3 regions of the Kosakonia sp. SMBL-WEM22 genome follow, and region 1 is predicted to be linked to each of the others. Evidence: predicted binding sites of a transcription regulator. Region 1 holds the regulator's gene; each other region holds the start of a gene.

Region 1 (4,480 bases):
TGCTGCTCCAGCGTGCTCATTGGTCCATGGGTCAGCGTCTCCGGCCCTTCCATCACATTCACATCCCCGGATTCTCCCGGTCCGTCATACTCCAGCCGCTGCTGGCAGCGTTGCAGCGCAATTTCACATGACTCGAGATAGCGCTGCGCCAGATCCGGCGTCAGCATGGTGTGCTCGCGCGCCAGCGTCGTCATAGCGTTGATATGTTCAACAATAAACTGGCTGTGGGTAACCCACAGTTTCATATCGCTCAGGTAGCGGCTGTTAAAGCCGGGCTCCTGCATCGCCTGGTTGAGGGAGTTGAACAGGGCGTTATGCGCCTGGTTAACCTGCATACGCTGCCATGCCAGCGGCGTTGCTTCTGGATTGTTGCTGAGGATCAGGCGAATCGCATCCTGATAGGCCTCCAGCGCATCGTGCGCATTCTGGCGCAGCAGGCCGCTTTGCCACTGCGGCCACAGCCACACCATTCCGCCGAAAGCAATCAGGCAGCCAATCAACGTATCGACAAGCCGGGCGAGAATAAACTGATCGCCATTGAGCGTCAGGATTTGCAGGGTATAGACCGCCGTAATCGTAAAACCGACCGTCGCCCAGCCGTAGCTTTTGCGGATAATCAAATAGCTGCTCAGGGTGATCATCAGCATCGCCGCCAATGTAAAGCCGAGCGGCACATGAAAGTGCAGCGTCATACCCGCCACCACTAGCCCGGCCAGCGTGCCGGCGGCACGGTTGACGATGCGCACCCGCGTCGCGCCGTAGCCGTTCTGCGTTACCACCATCACCGTCATCATGATCCAGTAGGGTTTCGGCAGATTTAATGCGCTGCCCATCAGACTGGCGATGCTGAGCATCACGCTGATGCGCGCGGCATTGCGCAGGGCGGTTGATTTCAGCGACAGATAACTTTTCAGTGCCGGGATCAGCGGCAGACGCTCCTGCTTATCCTCCATCAAATCGCGAATATAGAGCGGGCGCTGGGTGCGCAGCACGCGGGCGATACGGCTAAAGTGCCAGGCGCAGAACTGCCCGACCGGATTATCCGGGTGCTGACGGGCAATTTTTTCCAGTGCGCCAACCTGCTTCTCCATGGTGAAGCGGGTCGGGTAGCGATGGTAGAGGATGTCATCCGCCAGCACGCGCAGGCGAGCTGCGACAGTTTGTGCATTCCAGCGAATCACCTGCTCGGCGTGGGTCTGTTCGACCAGTTTCTGCACCTTTTCCGGCTGATGCAGGCTGACAGAGATATGTTCCTGCAGATCCAACGCGACCTGGAAGACACGTAGCAGGCGCTTGTAGTCATTGTTCTGATTGGCTGCCAACATATGCAGCTGCTGGTAACACTGGCTAATCAGATCCACCGCTTTCTGCTGGCGGTCAAGCAGCGGCGGCAGCGCGGTTTCCGGATCGACATGCTGGGTTAACAGGCTATATTTCGCTTCGCAATACTCCGCCAGTTGCCGGTAGAGCAAACTGAGAGATTCACGCAGCGGCTGTTCGCGCCACAGCCAAAACCAGAACCAGTTAAAGAGCCCGTACCACAAGGTGCCGAGGGTGTAGATCAGCAGCGGCTCCCACACCGGCATGTTCCCGGCGAGGCTGAGGGTAAAAATGGCGGCAATGAGAGACGCGGGAAGCAAGCGGCCATGCAGCGCGCTGATTTCGCCCGTCACGCCCAGCAGCAGGGTTAACACCGTCATGATTACCGGTAGCGGAAGATTCTCTGCCAGCAGAAGCTGCACCGCCAGGCTACAGCCGGCAAACAGCGAGCCGCCGATAATCAGGCGTTTGAAGAAGCGTTTATGTGGGGTATCGAGACCCGCAATATTGCAGCAGGCGGGAACCAGCGAGAAGAGAAGCCCCTGTTGCAGATGACCAAGCAGCAGCCCAACCGCCACAGGCAGGCATAACACCAGCGTTTGTCGCAGTGCGTAGTTGATTTCGGGGTGGTAAATCAGCCTGCGCCACATGGGAAAACAAAAATGGCGCACCGCATGAGCGATGCGCCATTTTGCAGATTAACGCGTACCGTAGACGACGATAGTTTTACCGTGGGCGGAGATCAGGTTTTGATCTTCGAGCATTTTCAGAATGCGACCAACCGTTTCGCGGGAGCAACCGACGATCTGACCGATCTCCTGACGGGTAATTTTAATTTGCATACCGTCCGGGTGGGTCATGGCGTCCGGCTGTTTCGCCAGGTTCAGCAGAGTCTGAGCAATACGGCCGGTCACGTCGAGGAACGCCAGATTACCGACTTTCTCCGAGGTCACCTGCAGGCGACGCGCCATCTGCGAGGAGAGGCGCATCAGAATATCCGGGTTCACCTGGATAAGCTGACGGAATTTTTTGTAGGAGATCTCCGCCACTTCACAGGCGGTCTTGGCGCGAACCCAGGCGCTGCGCTCCTGACCCTCTTCAAACAGGCCCAGTTCACCAATAAAATCGCCCTGGTTGAGGTAAGAGAGGATCATCTCTTTACCCTCTTCATCCTTGATGAGCACTGCCACTGAGCCTTTAACGATGTAATACAGCGTTTCCGCTTTTTCACCCTGGTGAATCAGCGTGCTCTTCGACGGGTACTTATGAATATGGCAATGAGACAAGAACCATTCGAGAGTCGGGTCTGTTTGCGGTTTGCCAAGCACCATGCGCGATTATCCTCTGTTATAAGCTGGCTCCAGAAACGGCGTGAATCATTCAGCTTCTGGGGTTGCAATCAAAGCTTCCCAAGTCCCGGGAAGTGGACCGTCAGCGACATCTGCGGTCTCTAATGTATGATATCCCTTGCGTACATTCGTAACGTCAATGTTTCTCTGTAGCATGTAGACTGTTTTAGCATAGCTTTTGGCGCCTGTCTCCTGGTGTCTCGCTTCAGCATGACGCAGGTCGCCTTCCGTTGCGCGTTTTGTTATGTACGCGTAATCTGTGAAAAAATTTGCCATACCGGAGTGATGAAAATGCAGGCACGAGTGAAATGGGTGGAAGGGTTAACGTTCCTTGGTGAGTCCGCATCCGGCCACCAAATTTTGATGGATGGCAACTCCGGGGACAAAGCTCCCAGCCCGATGGAGATGGTCTTAATGGCCGCCGGGGGTTGCAGCGCGATTGACGTAGTGTCGATCCTGCAAAAAGGGCGTCATGACGTCACCGATTGCGAAGTGAAGCTGACCTCCGAGCGCCGGGAAGAAGCGCCGCGCTACTTTACCCATATCAACCTGCACTTCATCGTTACCGGCAAAGCGCTGAAAGACGCTGCGGTATCCCGCGCGGTCGACCTCTCGGCTGAGAAGTACTGCTCCGTGGCGCTGATGCTGGAAAAAGCGGTTAAGATTACCCACTCCTACGAAGTGGTAGAAGCCTGATAAGCTCGCCCGGCGGCGCTTTCCGCCGGGTTATTTAATCTTTTTACCTTCCATCAGCCGTTGCACCAGCGGCGTCATAATCAGCTCCATCGCCAGCCCCATTTTGCCACCCGGCACCACCAGCGTATCCATGTGCGAGATAAACGAGCCCTGCAACATCGCCAGCAGCCACGGATAGTCGATCCCCTCCAGATTGCGGAAATGAATCACCACAAAGCTCTCATCCAGAGAAGGGATGCCTTTGGCGGCGAAGGGGTTGGAGGTATCGACGGTAGGAACGCGCTGGAAGTTGAGATGAGTGCGGGAGAACTGCGGCGTGATGTAGTTGATGTAATCCTCCATTGAGCGCACTACCGAATCCATCACTGCTTCCCGGGAGTGACCGCGCTCGCTGGTGTCGCGGATCATCTTCTGGATCCACTCCAGGTTAACAATCGGCACCACGCCCACCAGCAGATCGACGTGACGCGCCACATCGTGCTGCGGCGTCACCACACCGCCGTGCAGCCCTTCGTAGAAGAGCACATCGGTCGGTTCCGGCAATGGCTGCCATGGGGTAAAGGTTCCTGGCACCTGATTCCACGGCACGGCTTCATCGTAAGTATGGAGATATTTCCGCGCCTGGCCCTGGCCGCTCTGGCCATACTCGCTGAAGGTCTGCTCCAGCAGGCCGAAGTCGTTCGCTTCCGGGCCAAAATAGCTGATGTGCCGCCCAAGATCGCGGGCTTTGCGGATCGCCATGTCCATTTCCGGACGGGTATAACGATGAAAGCTGTCGCCTTCCACCTCCGCCGCGTGCATGTTGAGTTGGGCGAAGATCTTACGAAAGGCGAGGCTGGTGGTGGTGGTTCCCGCGCCGCTGGAGCCAGTGACGGCGATGACCGGATGTTTGGCGGACATAGCAACTCCCTGAAGAAAAGCTGTTGTTCAGTATCAAAGCCGCCCGGCACCCGGTTAGTCGTGGAACTGCCCGCGCGGCATAATGTTCACCGTTTCGTGCAGCTCTGACCACACCAGTACGGCCTCGCCGCGCTGCAATTGCCGTTTTACGTCGGCGACCTTTTGCTCAAGTGAACGCTCATGTTCACCATAATCGGTGCCTTCGCGCAAGACAA
Region 2 (4,480 bases), 270 kb from region 1:
TTGCCCTACGTTTCAACCGCCCGACGAGGCCTTCGCCGCAGCTTCTTCGCCCGACGTGGCCATATCTAATCCATTGTCTTGATTATGATCGTTAAACGCATCTTGTCCTGCCCGCAGACGAAATTCTTCGTCTTGCTCCTGCGCCTGTGCGGCCAGTTCCGGATTAATCTCGCGCTTGATCTCGACGCCAAGGCCACGAAATGCCTCAGTTTGCGCAAGCAGGTTGCCGCGCCCTGAGCTGAGTTTTTTCATCGCCTGGCGGTAGTTATCCTGCGCCTTCTCCAGGCTCTGGCCAATCGCGGTCATATCGTCAACAAAGAGGCGCATTTTGTCATACAGCCGGCTCGCCCGCTCTGCGATCTGCTGGGCGTTGCGGCTCTGGTGTTCGTAACGCCACAGGTTGGCAATGGTGCGCAGCGCGACCAGCAGCGTGGTCGGGCTGACCAACATAATGTTGTTTTTTAGCGCCTCGGTAATCAGCTCTGGCTGCCTGTCGAGGGCGATTAAGAAGGCGGGTTCCACCGGGATAAACATCAGGACGTAATCCAGGCTGCGCAGGCCGGAGAGCTGCTGATAATCTTTCCTTCCCAGCAGGCGAATGTGGCCACGCACGGAGGTGATGTGCTCCTGCAGCGCCGCTTCGCGGGAAAACTCATCCTCGGCGTTAAAGTAGCGCTCATAAGCCACCAGCGTCATTTTTGCATCGATCACCACGTCTTTGCCCTGCGGCAGGCGCACAATAACGTCCGGCTGCATGCGCGCGCGGCTCTCGTTCTCCATGCTAACTTGGGTCTCATACTCATGCCCTTCGCGCAGGCCGGAGGCTTCAAGCACGCGGGTCAGCACCACTTCACCCCAGTTCCCCTGGGTTTTGTTATCGCCTTTCAGCGCGCGGGTGAGGTTGATGGCTTCCTGCGCCATCTGGGCATTCAGCTGCTGGAGGTTGCGGATCTCATGGGCCAGAGTGTGCCGTTCGCGCGCCTCCTGTCCGAAGCTCTCCTGCACCTGGCGGCGAAAGCCGTCGAGCTGTTCGCGTAGCGGGGTGAGTAAGCCGTTAAGGCTCTGGCGGTTCTGTTCGTCAACGCGACGGTTGCTCTGCTCGAAAATACGGTTAGCGAGGTTTTCAAACTGCTCGCTCAGACGCTGCTCGCTGCTGTGCATCTGGCGCAGTTTCTCTTCTGCATGCAGTTGGGTAGATTCAAGCCGGGTGGTGACTTCACGCAGATCCGCTTCCAGCGAGCTGTTGATGTGTTGCAGGCTGCGCAGTTCGTTATTCAGCAGCTCGCACTCTTCGCGCCAGTGGCTATTCTGGGCAATCTGCTGGCGGGCGGCGCTCAGTTCACTGAAGACATCGCGCTGCTCGGCGAGCAGCTCCGCCTGCTGTTGCGCACCGCGCCAGCTTGCGGCCAGCCAGCCGACCAGTAACCCTGCCAGCGCCACGGCTGCCAGTACGATGATTGAACTCTCCATTCCGCTCCCTCTTCATCACTCACTCCGTCGGGATTGTGCTGTATAAACGTCCAGTTTGGAAGGGCTTTTCTGCGAGGCATTACGCATATAAAAAAGGCCGAACGCGTCGGCCTTGTAAATCTGGAAGCGGGATTACAGAAGTCGACGTGCAGCATCGACCACAATTTTCACCGCGTGGCTTTCAGTCTTCTTCATGGTTTCGGCGTTGGGGATCTCCTGCTGGGTGCGGTTAACGATCACCCCGGCAACCATCCCGGCGCGCAGCCCCTGGCTTGCACACATGGTCAGCAGCGTCGCGGACTCCATTTCATAGTTCATTACGCCCATTGACTGCCACTCTTCCATCGAGCCTTTAAAGCTTTTCACTACGCGGCCGGAGAAGGTGTCGTAACGCTCCTGGCCCGGGTAGAAGGTGTCAGACGAGGCGGTCACGCCGATATGTTTAGTCGCGCCAATCGCATCGGCCGCAGCCACCAGCGCCGTGGTGCACTCAAAGTCAGCCACCGCCGGGAACTCCATCGGGGCAAAGTGCAGGCTGGCACCGTCAAGACGCACGGAGGCAGTGGTGATCAGCACGTCGCCGACGTTGATATGCGGCTGGATCGCGCCGGTGGTACCGACGCGCAGGAAGGTGCGGATGCCCAGCTGCGCCAGCTCTTCAACAGCGATGGAAGTAGAAGGACCGCCGATACCGGTAGAACAGATGATCACTGCTTTGCCATCCAGCTCGGCGCGCCAGCTGGTGAATTCGCGGTGAGAGGCCAGCTTGACCGGCTTATCCATCAGCGCGGCGATCTTTTCCACTCGCTCCGGATCGCCAGGGACGATGGCCAGGGTAGCCCCTTGTAAATCGTTTTTAGTGAGGCCGAGGTGAAAAACATCAGACTTGGACATAACAGACTCCTCTGTGGTCGGTATTATCGGGGGGAGGTAAAACGGTACTTTACAGAAGCCACGCGCTTGTTTTCGTGACTGCTGTCACCATGAATGAAATTGATTGCAATCAATTTCCATAAAATAGTGATGCGCGTCACACTATCACGTTATGCCCGCTAACTCAGCAGCAAAGATAGCCTGCGCACGGCGATTGCGCATGGCCTGGTCTTCATGACTATAGTTAGGAGAGCGCTAATAAAGGGTAGGGAGAATCTCATGACCACCACCAAACAGCCGGGCTTTGCGCCGGCGGCTTCACCGCTTGCGTCAACCACGGTTCATACGCCGGAAGAGAGGCTGATCGCAGGCGAAACCTCCATTCCAACGCAGGGCGACACCATGCCCGCGTATCACGCCCGGCCAAAAGATGCCGAAGGCCCGCTGCCGATTGTGATCGTCGTGCAGGAGATTTTTGGCGTCCATGAACATATTCGCGACCTCTGCCGCCGGCTGGCGCTGGAGGGGTATCTTGCCGTCGCGCCGGAGCTCTATTTCCGCCAGGGCGATCCGGATGATTTTGCCGACGTTCCCACGCTCTTAAGCGGGCTGGTCAGCAAAGTGCCGGATGCGCAGGTGCTGGCCGATCTCGACCACGTCGCCAACTGGGCGGCGCGCAACGGCGGAGACGCCCATCAACTGCTGGTGACCGGCTTCTGCTGGGGCGGTCGCATTGCGTGGCTCTACGCGGCGCACAACCCGCAGTTGAAAGCGGCGGTGGCCTGGTACGGTAAGCTGACGGGCGAAAAAACCTTAAACTCACCGAAACACCCGGTCGATATCGCCACCGATCTGACCGCGCCGGTGCTCGGCCTCTATGGCGCGCAGGATACCGGTATTTCGCAGGAGAGCGTGGAGACGATGCGCCAGGCGCTGCGGGCGGCGAATGCCAATGCGGAGATCATCGTCTATCCCGAGGCGGGCCACGCGTTCAATGCCGATTACCGCCCGAGCTACCATGCGGAATCTGCCGCCGATGGCTGGCAGCGCATGCTGGCGTGGTTTGCGCAGTACGCGAAAAAGTAGTTTTCTCGCACGGAGGCGGCGCGCTATGCCGCCTCCAGCTTCCAGCCCTGCAATAAACGCACGCAGACCGACTGCTGCGGTTGCAGCGCGGCGTGGTGAAACGCCGTCAGCCCCTGCCCGTCCGCTAAACGTAGCGCCAGCAAATAGCGCTCGCCCTGATAGATACAGCTCTCCACCTGCGCGCTTAATCCCTCCCCGGCAATCTGCACATGCTCCGGACGCACCAGCACCGGCTGTTGCGCGCCGTAACTGCCCTGAGACAAGCCGTGATGCAGCGAGGCGCTATCCAGCTGTTGATCTCCGGCGGGCGTCGCCAGCGTGAGTACGCTGCCCTTGCCGATAAAGCGCGCGACCCAGCCGCTTTTTGGCTGCTGGTAGAGCTCTTGCGGTGCCCCCCACTGCATCAGCTCTCCCTGATGGAGCACCGCAATATGGCTCGCCAGCGCCATCGCTTCCGCCTGATCGTGGGTGACATAGACAAAGGTGGCCCCGGTGCGGCGATGAAACTCCCGGAACGTCTGCTCCATGGTGGCGCGCAGGTGTCTGTCGAGATTGGCTAATGGCTCATCCAGCAGCACCACTTGCGGTTCAGAGACCAGACAGCGCGCCAGCGCAACACGCTGGCGCTGCCCGCCGCTCAGTTCGTGCGGCGCACGCCCGGCATACGCTCCCAGCTCAACCACATCCAGCGCTGCCATTAGCTGTTTTTGCCGCGCGGCACCGTTCACTTTGCGCAGCTTCAGCGGGTAGCCGACGTTTTCGGCGACGGTCATATGCGGCCACAGGGCATAGGACTGGAATACCATTCCCATATCGCGCTGCTCCGGCGGCGTATGGTGGCTTTTATCCGCCAGCAGGCGTTCACCCAGCAATAAGCGCCCGTCGCTGAGCGTCTCCAGCCCGGCGAGAATGCGCAGCGTGGTGGTTTTGCCGCAGCCGCTTGGCCCTAACAGCGCGGTAAAGGCACCCTGCGGCAGCGTTAAGGTCAGATCCCGCACTACCGCCTGCTCGCCAAACACTTTACTGAGCCGTTCAAGCTTCAGTTCTGCCA
Region 3 (4,480 bases), 1.6 Mb from region 1:
TGACAAACCCTTTCGCGCCGCTGGCCGCCAGGCTATCAATGGCGTTCAGCGTTTTTTCGCCATCCGGGACGGCGATTTTAATCACCTCGAAACCTAACTCTTTGCCCGCTTTGTCAGCGAATTTCCACTCGGTCTGGAACCAGGGCTCTTCCGGCTGTTTAACCAGAAACCCGAGCTTCATGGTTTCAGCGATAGCGGATTGTGACATAACGGCAGCCAGGCCGATGGCCGCCAACGCTTTAGTGAATTTGTGCATGGTAAACTCCGGCTTAAACACGCTTTTATGTAGGGAACAGAAATAATTGGTATTGTTAAAAGTTAAAAAAACAAGGCATTAGCGCCCAGGCACCAGATGGACATCTGTGCTGGAAATAGTTTTAGCGGGAAATTGATTCTCCATAGGAGAGCGACATCACACGGCTGAATTACAGTAATTCCGTACATAAATTCAGCGAATTTAACCATAAAGTCAGCGGCTTTTGTCAGACAAATCGCATGAGTTAAAGCAGGATAATCCATAACGTCAGCCAGCTTATCCTTGTACCCGGCCGCAGGGCGCGGCCGGGCGAAACGATTACCAGCGGTAGTAGATATGATCGGCGTGATCGCGAACGGGTTTTTCGTCACCCAGCAGACGCGCGGCAAGGGTGAAGGCAAAATCGAAAGCGTGTCCCAGCCCTTTGCCGCTGATCAGGTTGCCATCTTCAACAACGGGCGCATCAACATACTCACCGTCGCGCACCTGCTGATAGAGATCGCCGGAGCAGACATACCGACGCCCGTTCAGCAGAGTGTTGCCACCCAGCACGCGCGCAGCCGCGGAGCAGATTGGACAGATCAGTTTACCCGCCGCATCGTGGGCTTTTATAAATTGCACGACGTCGCTGCTGGCGGCGAGATTAACGCTGCCCTGCGGCCCGCCGGGCAGTACGATGGCATCAAACAGCATCCCTTGCCGCTCTGACAAGGTGCTGTCTGCCACCATGGGAATGGTGTGATAGCTGACCACCGCGCGGGAATCCGCGCAGGCCAGTGTCTCTACTTCAATCTCTAAACGGCGCAAAATATCAATGGTGATAATCGCTTCCGCTTCCTCAAAACCCGGCGCTAACAATACCGCCACTTTTTTCATGACCGACTCCTTGCCAATTAAGGTCAGGTGAAACAGGTGGCGTTATTGTTGATCAAAACAGCGTTTCAAAATCCTCGCTGCGTCACAGACCCGCTGCCGGGTATCGATAAAGTGCGCGTTAGTGCGCTTCACCCTGCGGAGTAAACTTCAGTTCAATCAGCGCAATGGCTTTTTGAATCGCCCGGCGCGTCACCGGATCGGCGGCGGCAGGATGGGTCGAGAAGTCGATGGTTTTAAGCTGGTTAGCCATTTTTTCACGCACTTCAACCGGCGCGATAACGTCAATGACATCAAGGATCTGTTTGATGACCAGCTGGCAGGCGACAACGTCAGAGACCAGCTCCTGGTCCGCGGGGGTGTTTTGCGACATGGGAAGCTCCTTATTGAAAAGGGCGCCATAGTAGCGGGAAACGGCGGGCAAGAGTAGTTTTGCGCGTGGCCGCGTTGCGCAGAGGCAAAAAAACCTGCCGCAGCAGGTTTTTTTATTCTCAGAACATCGCGCCAGGCGGTACGTCCTTGAATGTCTTGCAATAAGTTTCAAACATATGCTTCAGGATTTTACGCAGTTTCATCATTCACTCCGGCAAATAGTCAGGGAGGCCTCAAGCCTTAATGGGCGACATAATATGACGCTCGTCACAAAAATCAATCTATCTGAGAGCGAAATCACGTTTCAAAAATCAAAAATGGCGTAGTTTTATTAGCAATCCGATTACAAATCCGACAGTTAGCGCGCTAAAACTTTTTTTAGCTTCTTCAATTATTTTTGTGAATGGCAGACGCTTGATGACCGACAGTTTCCCAAGGCAAACGCGAGGCGCGGTTTCTCCCGCTGCATTACTGGTGGCCGGCGCGTTCTTTATGGAGTTTATCGATGGCACAGTGATCGCTACCGCGCTGCCTGATATGGCAAAGAGCTTTGGCGTCGAAGCGGTCACGCTCAATATCAGCATCAGCGCCTATCTCATCACCCTTGCCGTCTTGATCCCCGCAAGCGGTTGGATCGCCGATCGCTTCGGCGCACGCACCGTTTTTACACTGGCGCTGGCGATCTTCACCTTCGCCTCGGTGCTGTGCGGGCTCTCAACCAGTGTTGAGATGTTTGTGGCGATGCGCATTCTGCAGGGGATGGGAGGCGCGCTGATGGTGCCGGTCGGGCGGCTGGCGGTGCTGCGCACCACGCCGAAACATCAGCTGATTACCGCGATTGCTACGCTCACCTGGCCTGCGCTTGTGGCACCGATTATTGGCCCGCCGCTCGGCGGGTTTATTACCCACTACGCCGACTGGCGCTGGATCTTCTTTATTAATGTGCCGCTCGGTTTGCTGGGGATGGCGCTGGCGCTGCGCATCATTCCCAACATTCGCGAAGAGGAGCGCCGCCCTTTCGACTTAACCGGCTTTCTCTCCACCAGCGTGGCGATGGTAAGTTTCGTTTATGCATTGGAAGCACTCGGTTCGCAACACCCGCCCGGCGGATTAACGCTGGTACTGCTGGCGCTCGCCGCGGTGATGTTTGCCTTTACGCTGCGCCATTTTCGTCGCCACACGTGGCCGATGATCCGCCTCGACGCGATGCAGGTGCCGACATTTCGCGTCACCATGTACGGCGGCTCGCTGTTTCGCGCTTCAATCAGCGCCGTGCCGTTTCTGCTGCCGCTGCTGTTTCAGGTCGGGTTTGGGATGGATCCCTTTCATGCCGGGCTGCTGGTGCTGGCGGTGTTTGCCGGGAATTTGTCCATTAAACCGGCGACCACGCCGCTTATCCGCTGGCTTGGCTTTCGCAAACTGCTGTTGATTAACGGCGCGCTCAATGTGATTGCGCTGCTGGCCTGTGCGTTTCTCACCGCCGATACGCCGGTGTGGCTGATCTTTGTCATCCTCTATCTTGGCGGCGTCTTTCGCTCGGTGCAGTTTACCGGCGTCAGTACGCTGGCGTTTGCCGATGTGCCATCTGCGCAGATGAGCTATGCCAATACGCTGTTTAGCACGGCAACACAGCTGGCGGTGGGGCTGGGTATTACGCTTGGCGCGATTGGCATTCGCCTGGGGGAGCATATCAGCGGCTGGTTAGGGATCGGCGGGATAGAGGGGATCAGTTTCCGGCTGGCGTTTGTCTTTATTGCGTTGATCTGTCTGGTGGGCATGTTTGATACGCTGCGCTTGACGAAGGATGCTGGCAGTGCGGTATCGCAGAAAAGTCGTTAAACAGCAATGCCGGATGGCGGCTTACGCCTTATCCGGCCTACGGGTGCGCATAGCGAAATTTGCTCCCGTAGGCCTGATAAACATAGCGCCATCAGGCAAAGCAGACACCGGTGGCAAGCTGCCTGCCCGTAGGCCTGATAAGCGCAGCGCCATCAGGCAAGGTGACTATCAGGCCAGCACTTCACGTACGAAGGCTTCGATCTCTTTGTTCTGACAATTTTCAAAGAAGCACTGCTGGAAACGCTCGCCGGAAACGGCGGTTTTCACCAGCTCGCGATCGATGGCGCGCAGCGTATCGAGATAGTTCTCTTTAACTACCGCGGCTTTTACCTGGTTCAGGATCCCGGCGTTACGCACCTGCGGCTCTTTACGCTCCGGCGGGTAACCTTCCCCATTGCGGCCGGTAAAGGCTTTCTCAAAAATAAAGCGCACATTCAGCTCGGCGCCCCAGCCAAAGCCTTTGGCGAACGGCAGCGCCAGCGCGTTACCGTTATTGATCTGCGCGAACAGGAACGCATCGGCCGGATCGATACAGTAACCGCAGACCACGCCCGGATGAATGTTCAGCGACATCAGCGCGCCCTGCCCGGTGCCGCAGCCAGTCACCACGAAATCCACCGCTTTAGAGTTGAGCAGAATGCTGGCCATAATGCCGAGGTGGATATAGGTGAGATGATGGTCATTTTCGTCGCTCATGCCGACGTTATACACCGGGAAATCTTTCTCATCGGCAACGGTTTTCAGCTCTTTGAGAATGATGGCGTTTTTCGCCGCCTGGCTGTTTTCCATCATCAGTGCAATTTTCATTTTCATCTCCTGTAGACGTGCTTCGGATAGCAAAGGTTACCTAAACCTTACTACCTCACAAACATACTTTCAAATTTAGTGAAAAATGGTTTTAAAAATCAAAAGCCGCCTCACAGTTTTGAGCGGCCCGCTCCTGCCGTCCTGATTAGTAGAGGGTGTTCGGGGGGTTATTCCGACGATTGCCGCGCGGAGGGCAGCATTAAGATGAGAAGATGGAAAAAATGAAGCAGAGCAACGTCATGAAGAGAGTCGTTATTGCCGCCACGCTGTTACTCCTTGCCGGGTGTACCATCACCAAAGAAGCAGAAGTGAGCAGCGTGGACACCACCAGCG

Evidence for each region. Region 1 encodes CRP, which controls carbon source genes, mostly activating them, when cyclic AMP is high. Its sites were predicted from a motif close to ATGTGANNNNNNTCACAT; they were not measured.
Region 2: udp (uridine phosphorylase) is a predicted target of CRP. The motif match lies at 2,489-2,506, and genes of this name have one in related genera.
Region 3: azuC (stress response protein AzuC) is a predicted target of CRP. The motif match lies at 1,757-1,774, and genes of this name have one in related genera.

The regions. Positions count from the first base shown of each region.
Region 1 covers NZ_CP051488.1:4,535,658-4,540,137, reverse strand. The annotation lists gene HF650_RS21895 (YccS/YhfK family putative transporter) at 1-1,970, opposite strand, end outside; gene crp (cAMP-activated global transcriptional regulator CRP) at 2,019-2,651, opposite strand; gene HF650_RS21885 (OsmC family protein) at 2,961-3,365, shown strand; gene HF650_RS21880 (phosphoribulokinase) at 3,396-4,265, opposite strand; gene HF650_RS21875 (YheU family protein) at 4,320-4,480, opposite strand, start outside.
Region 2 covers NZ_CP051488.1:4,806,781-4,811,260, forward strand. The annotation lists gene rmuC (DNA recombination protein RmuC) at 13-1,470, opposite strand; gene udp (uridine phosphorylase) at 1,603-2,364, opposite strand; gene HF650_RS23205 (dienelactone hydrolase family protein) at 2,623-3,429, shown strand; gene HF650_RS23210 (ABC transporter ATP-binding protein) at 3,453-4,480, opposite strand, start outside; gene HF650_RS23215 (iron ABC transporter permease) at 4,469-4,480, opposite strand, start outside.
Region 3 covers NZ_CP051488.1:2,954,671-2,959,150, forward strand. The annotation lists gene HF650_RS14100 (arabinose ABC transporter substrate-binding protein) at 1-256, opposite strand, end outside; gene HF650_RS14105 (DJ-1 family glyoxalase III) at 575-1,132, opposite strand; gene HF650_RS14110 (DUF2766 family protein) at 1,251-1,502, opposite strand; gene azuC (stress response protein AzuC) at 1,621-1,704, opposite strand; gene HF650_RS14120 (MFS transporter) at 1,919-3,340, shown strand; gene HF650_RS14125 (RpiB/LacA/LacB family sugar-phosphate isomerase) at 3,509-4,147, opposite strand; gene yecR (YecR family lipoprotein) at 4,387-4,480, shown strand, end outside.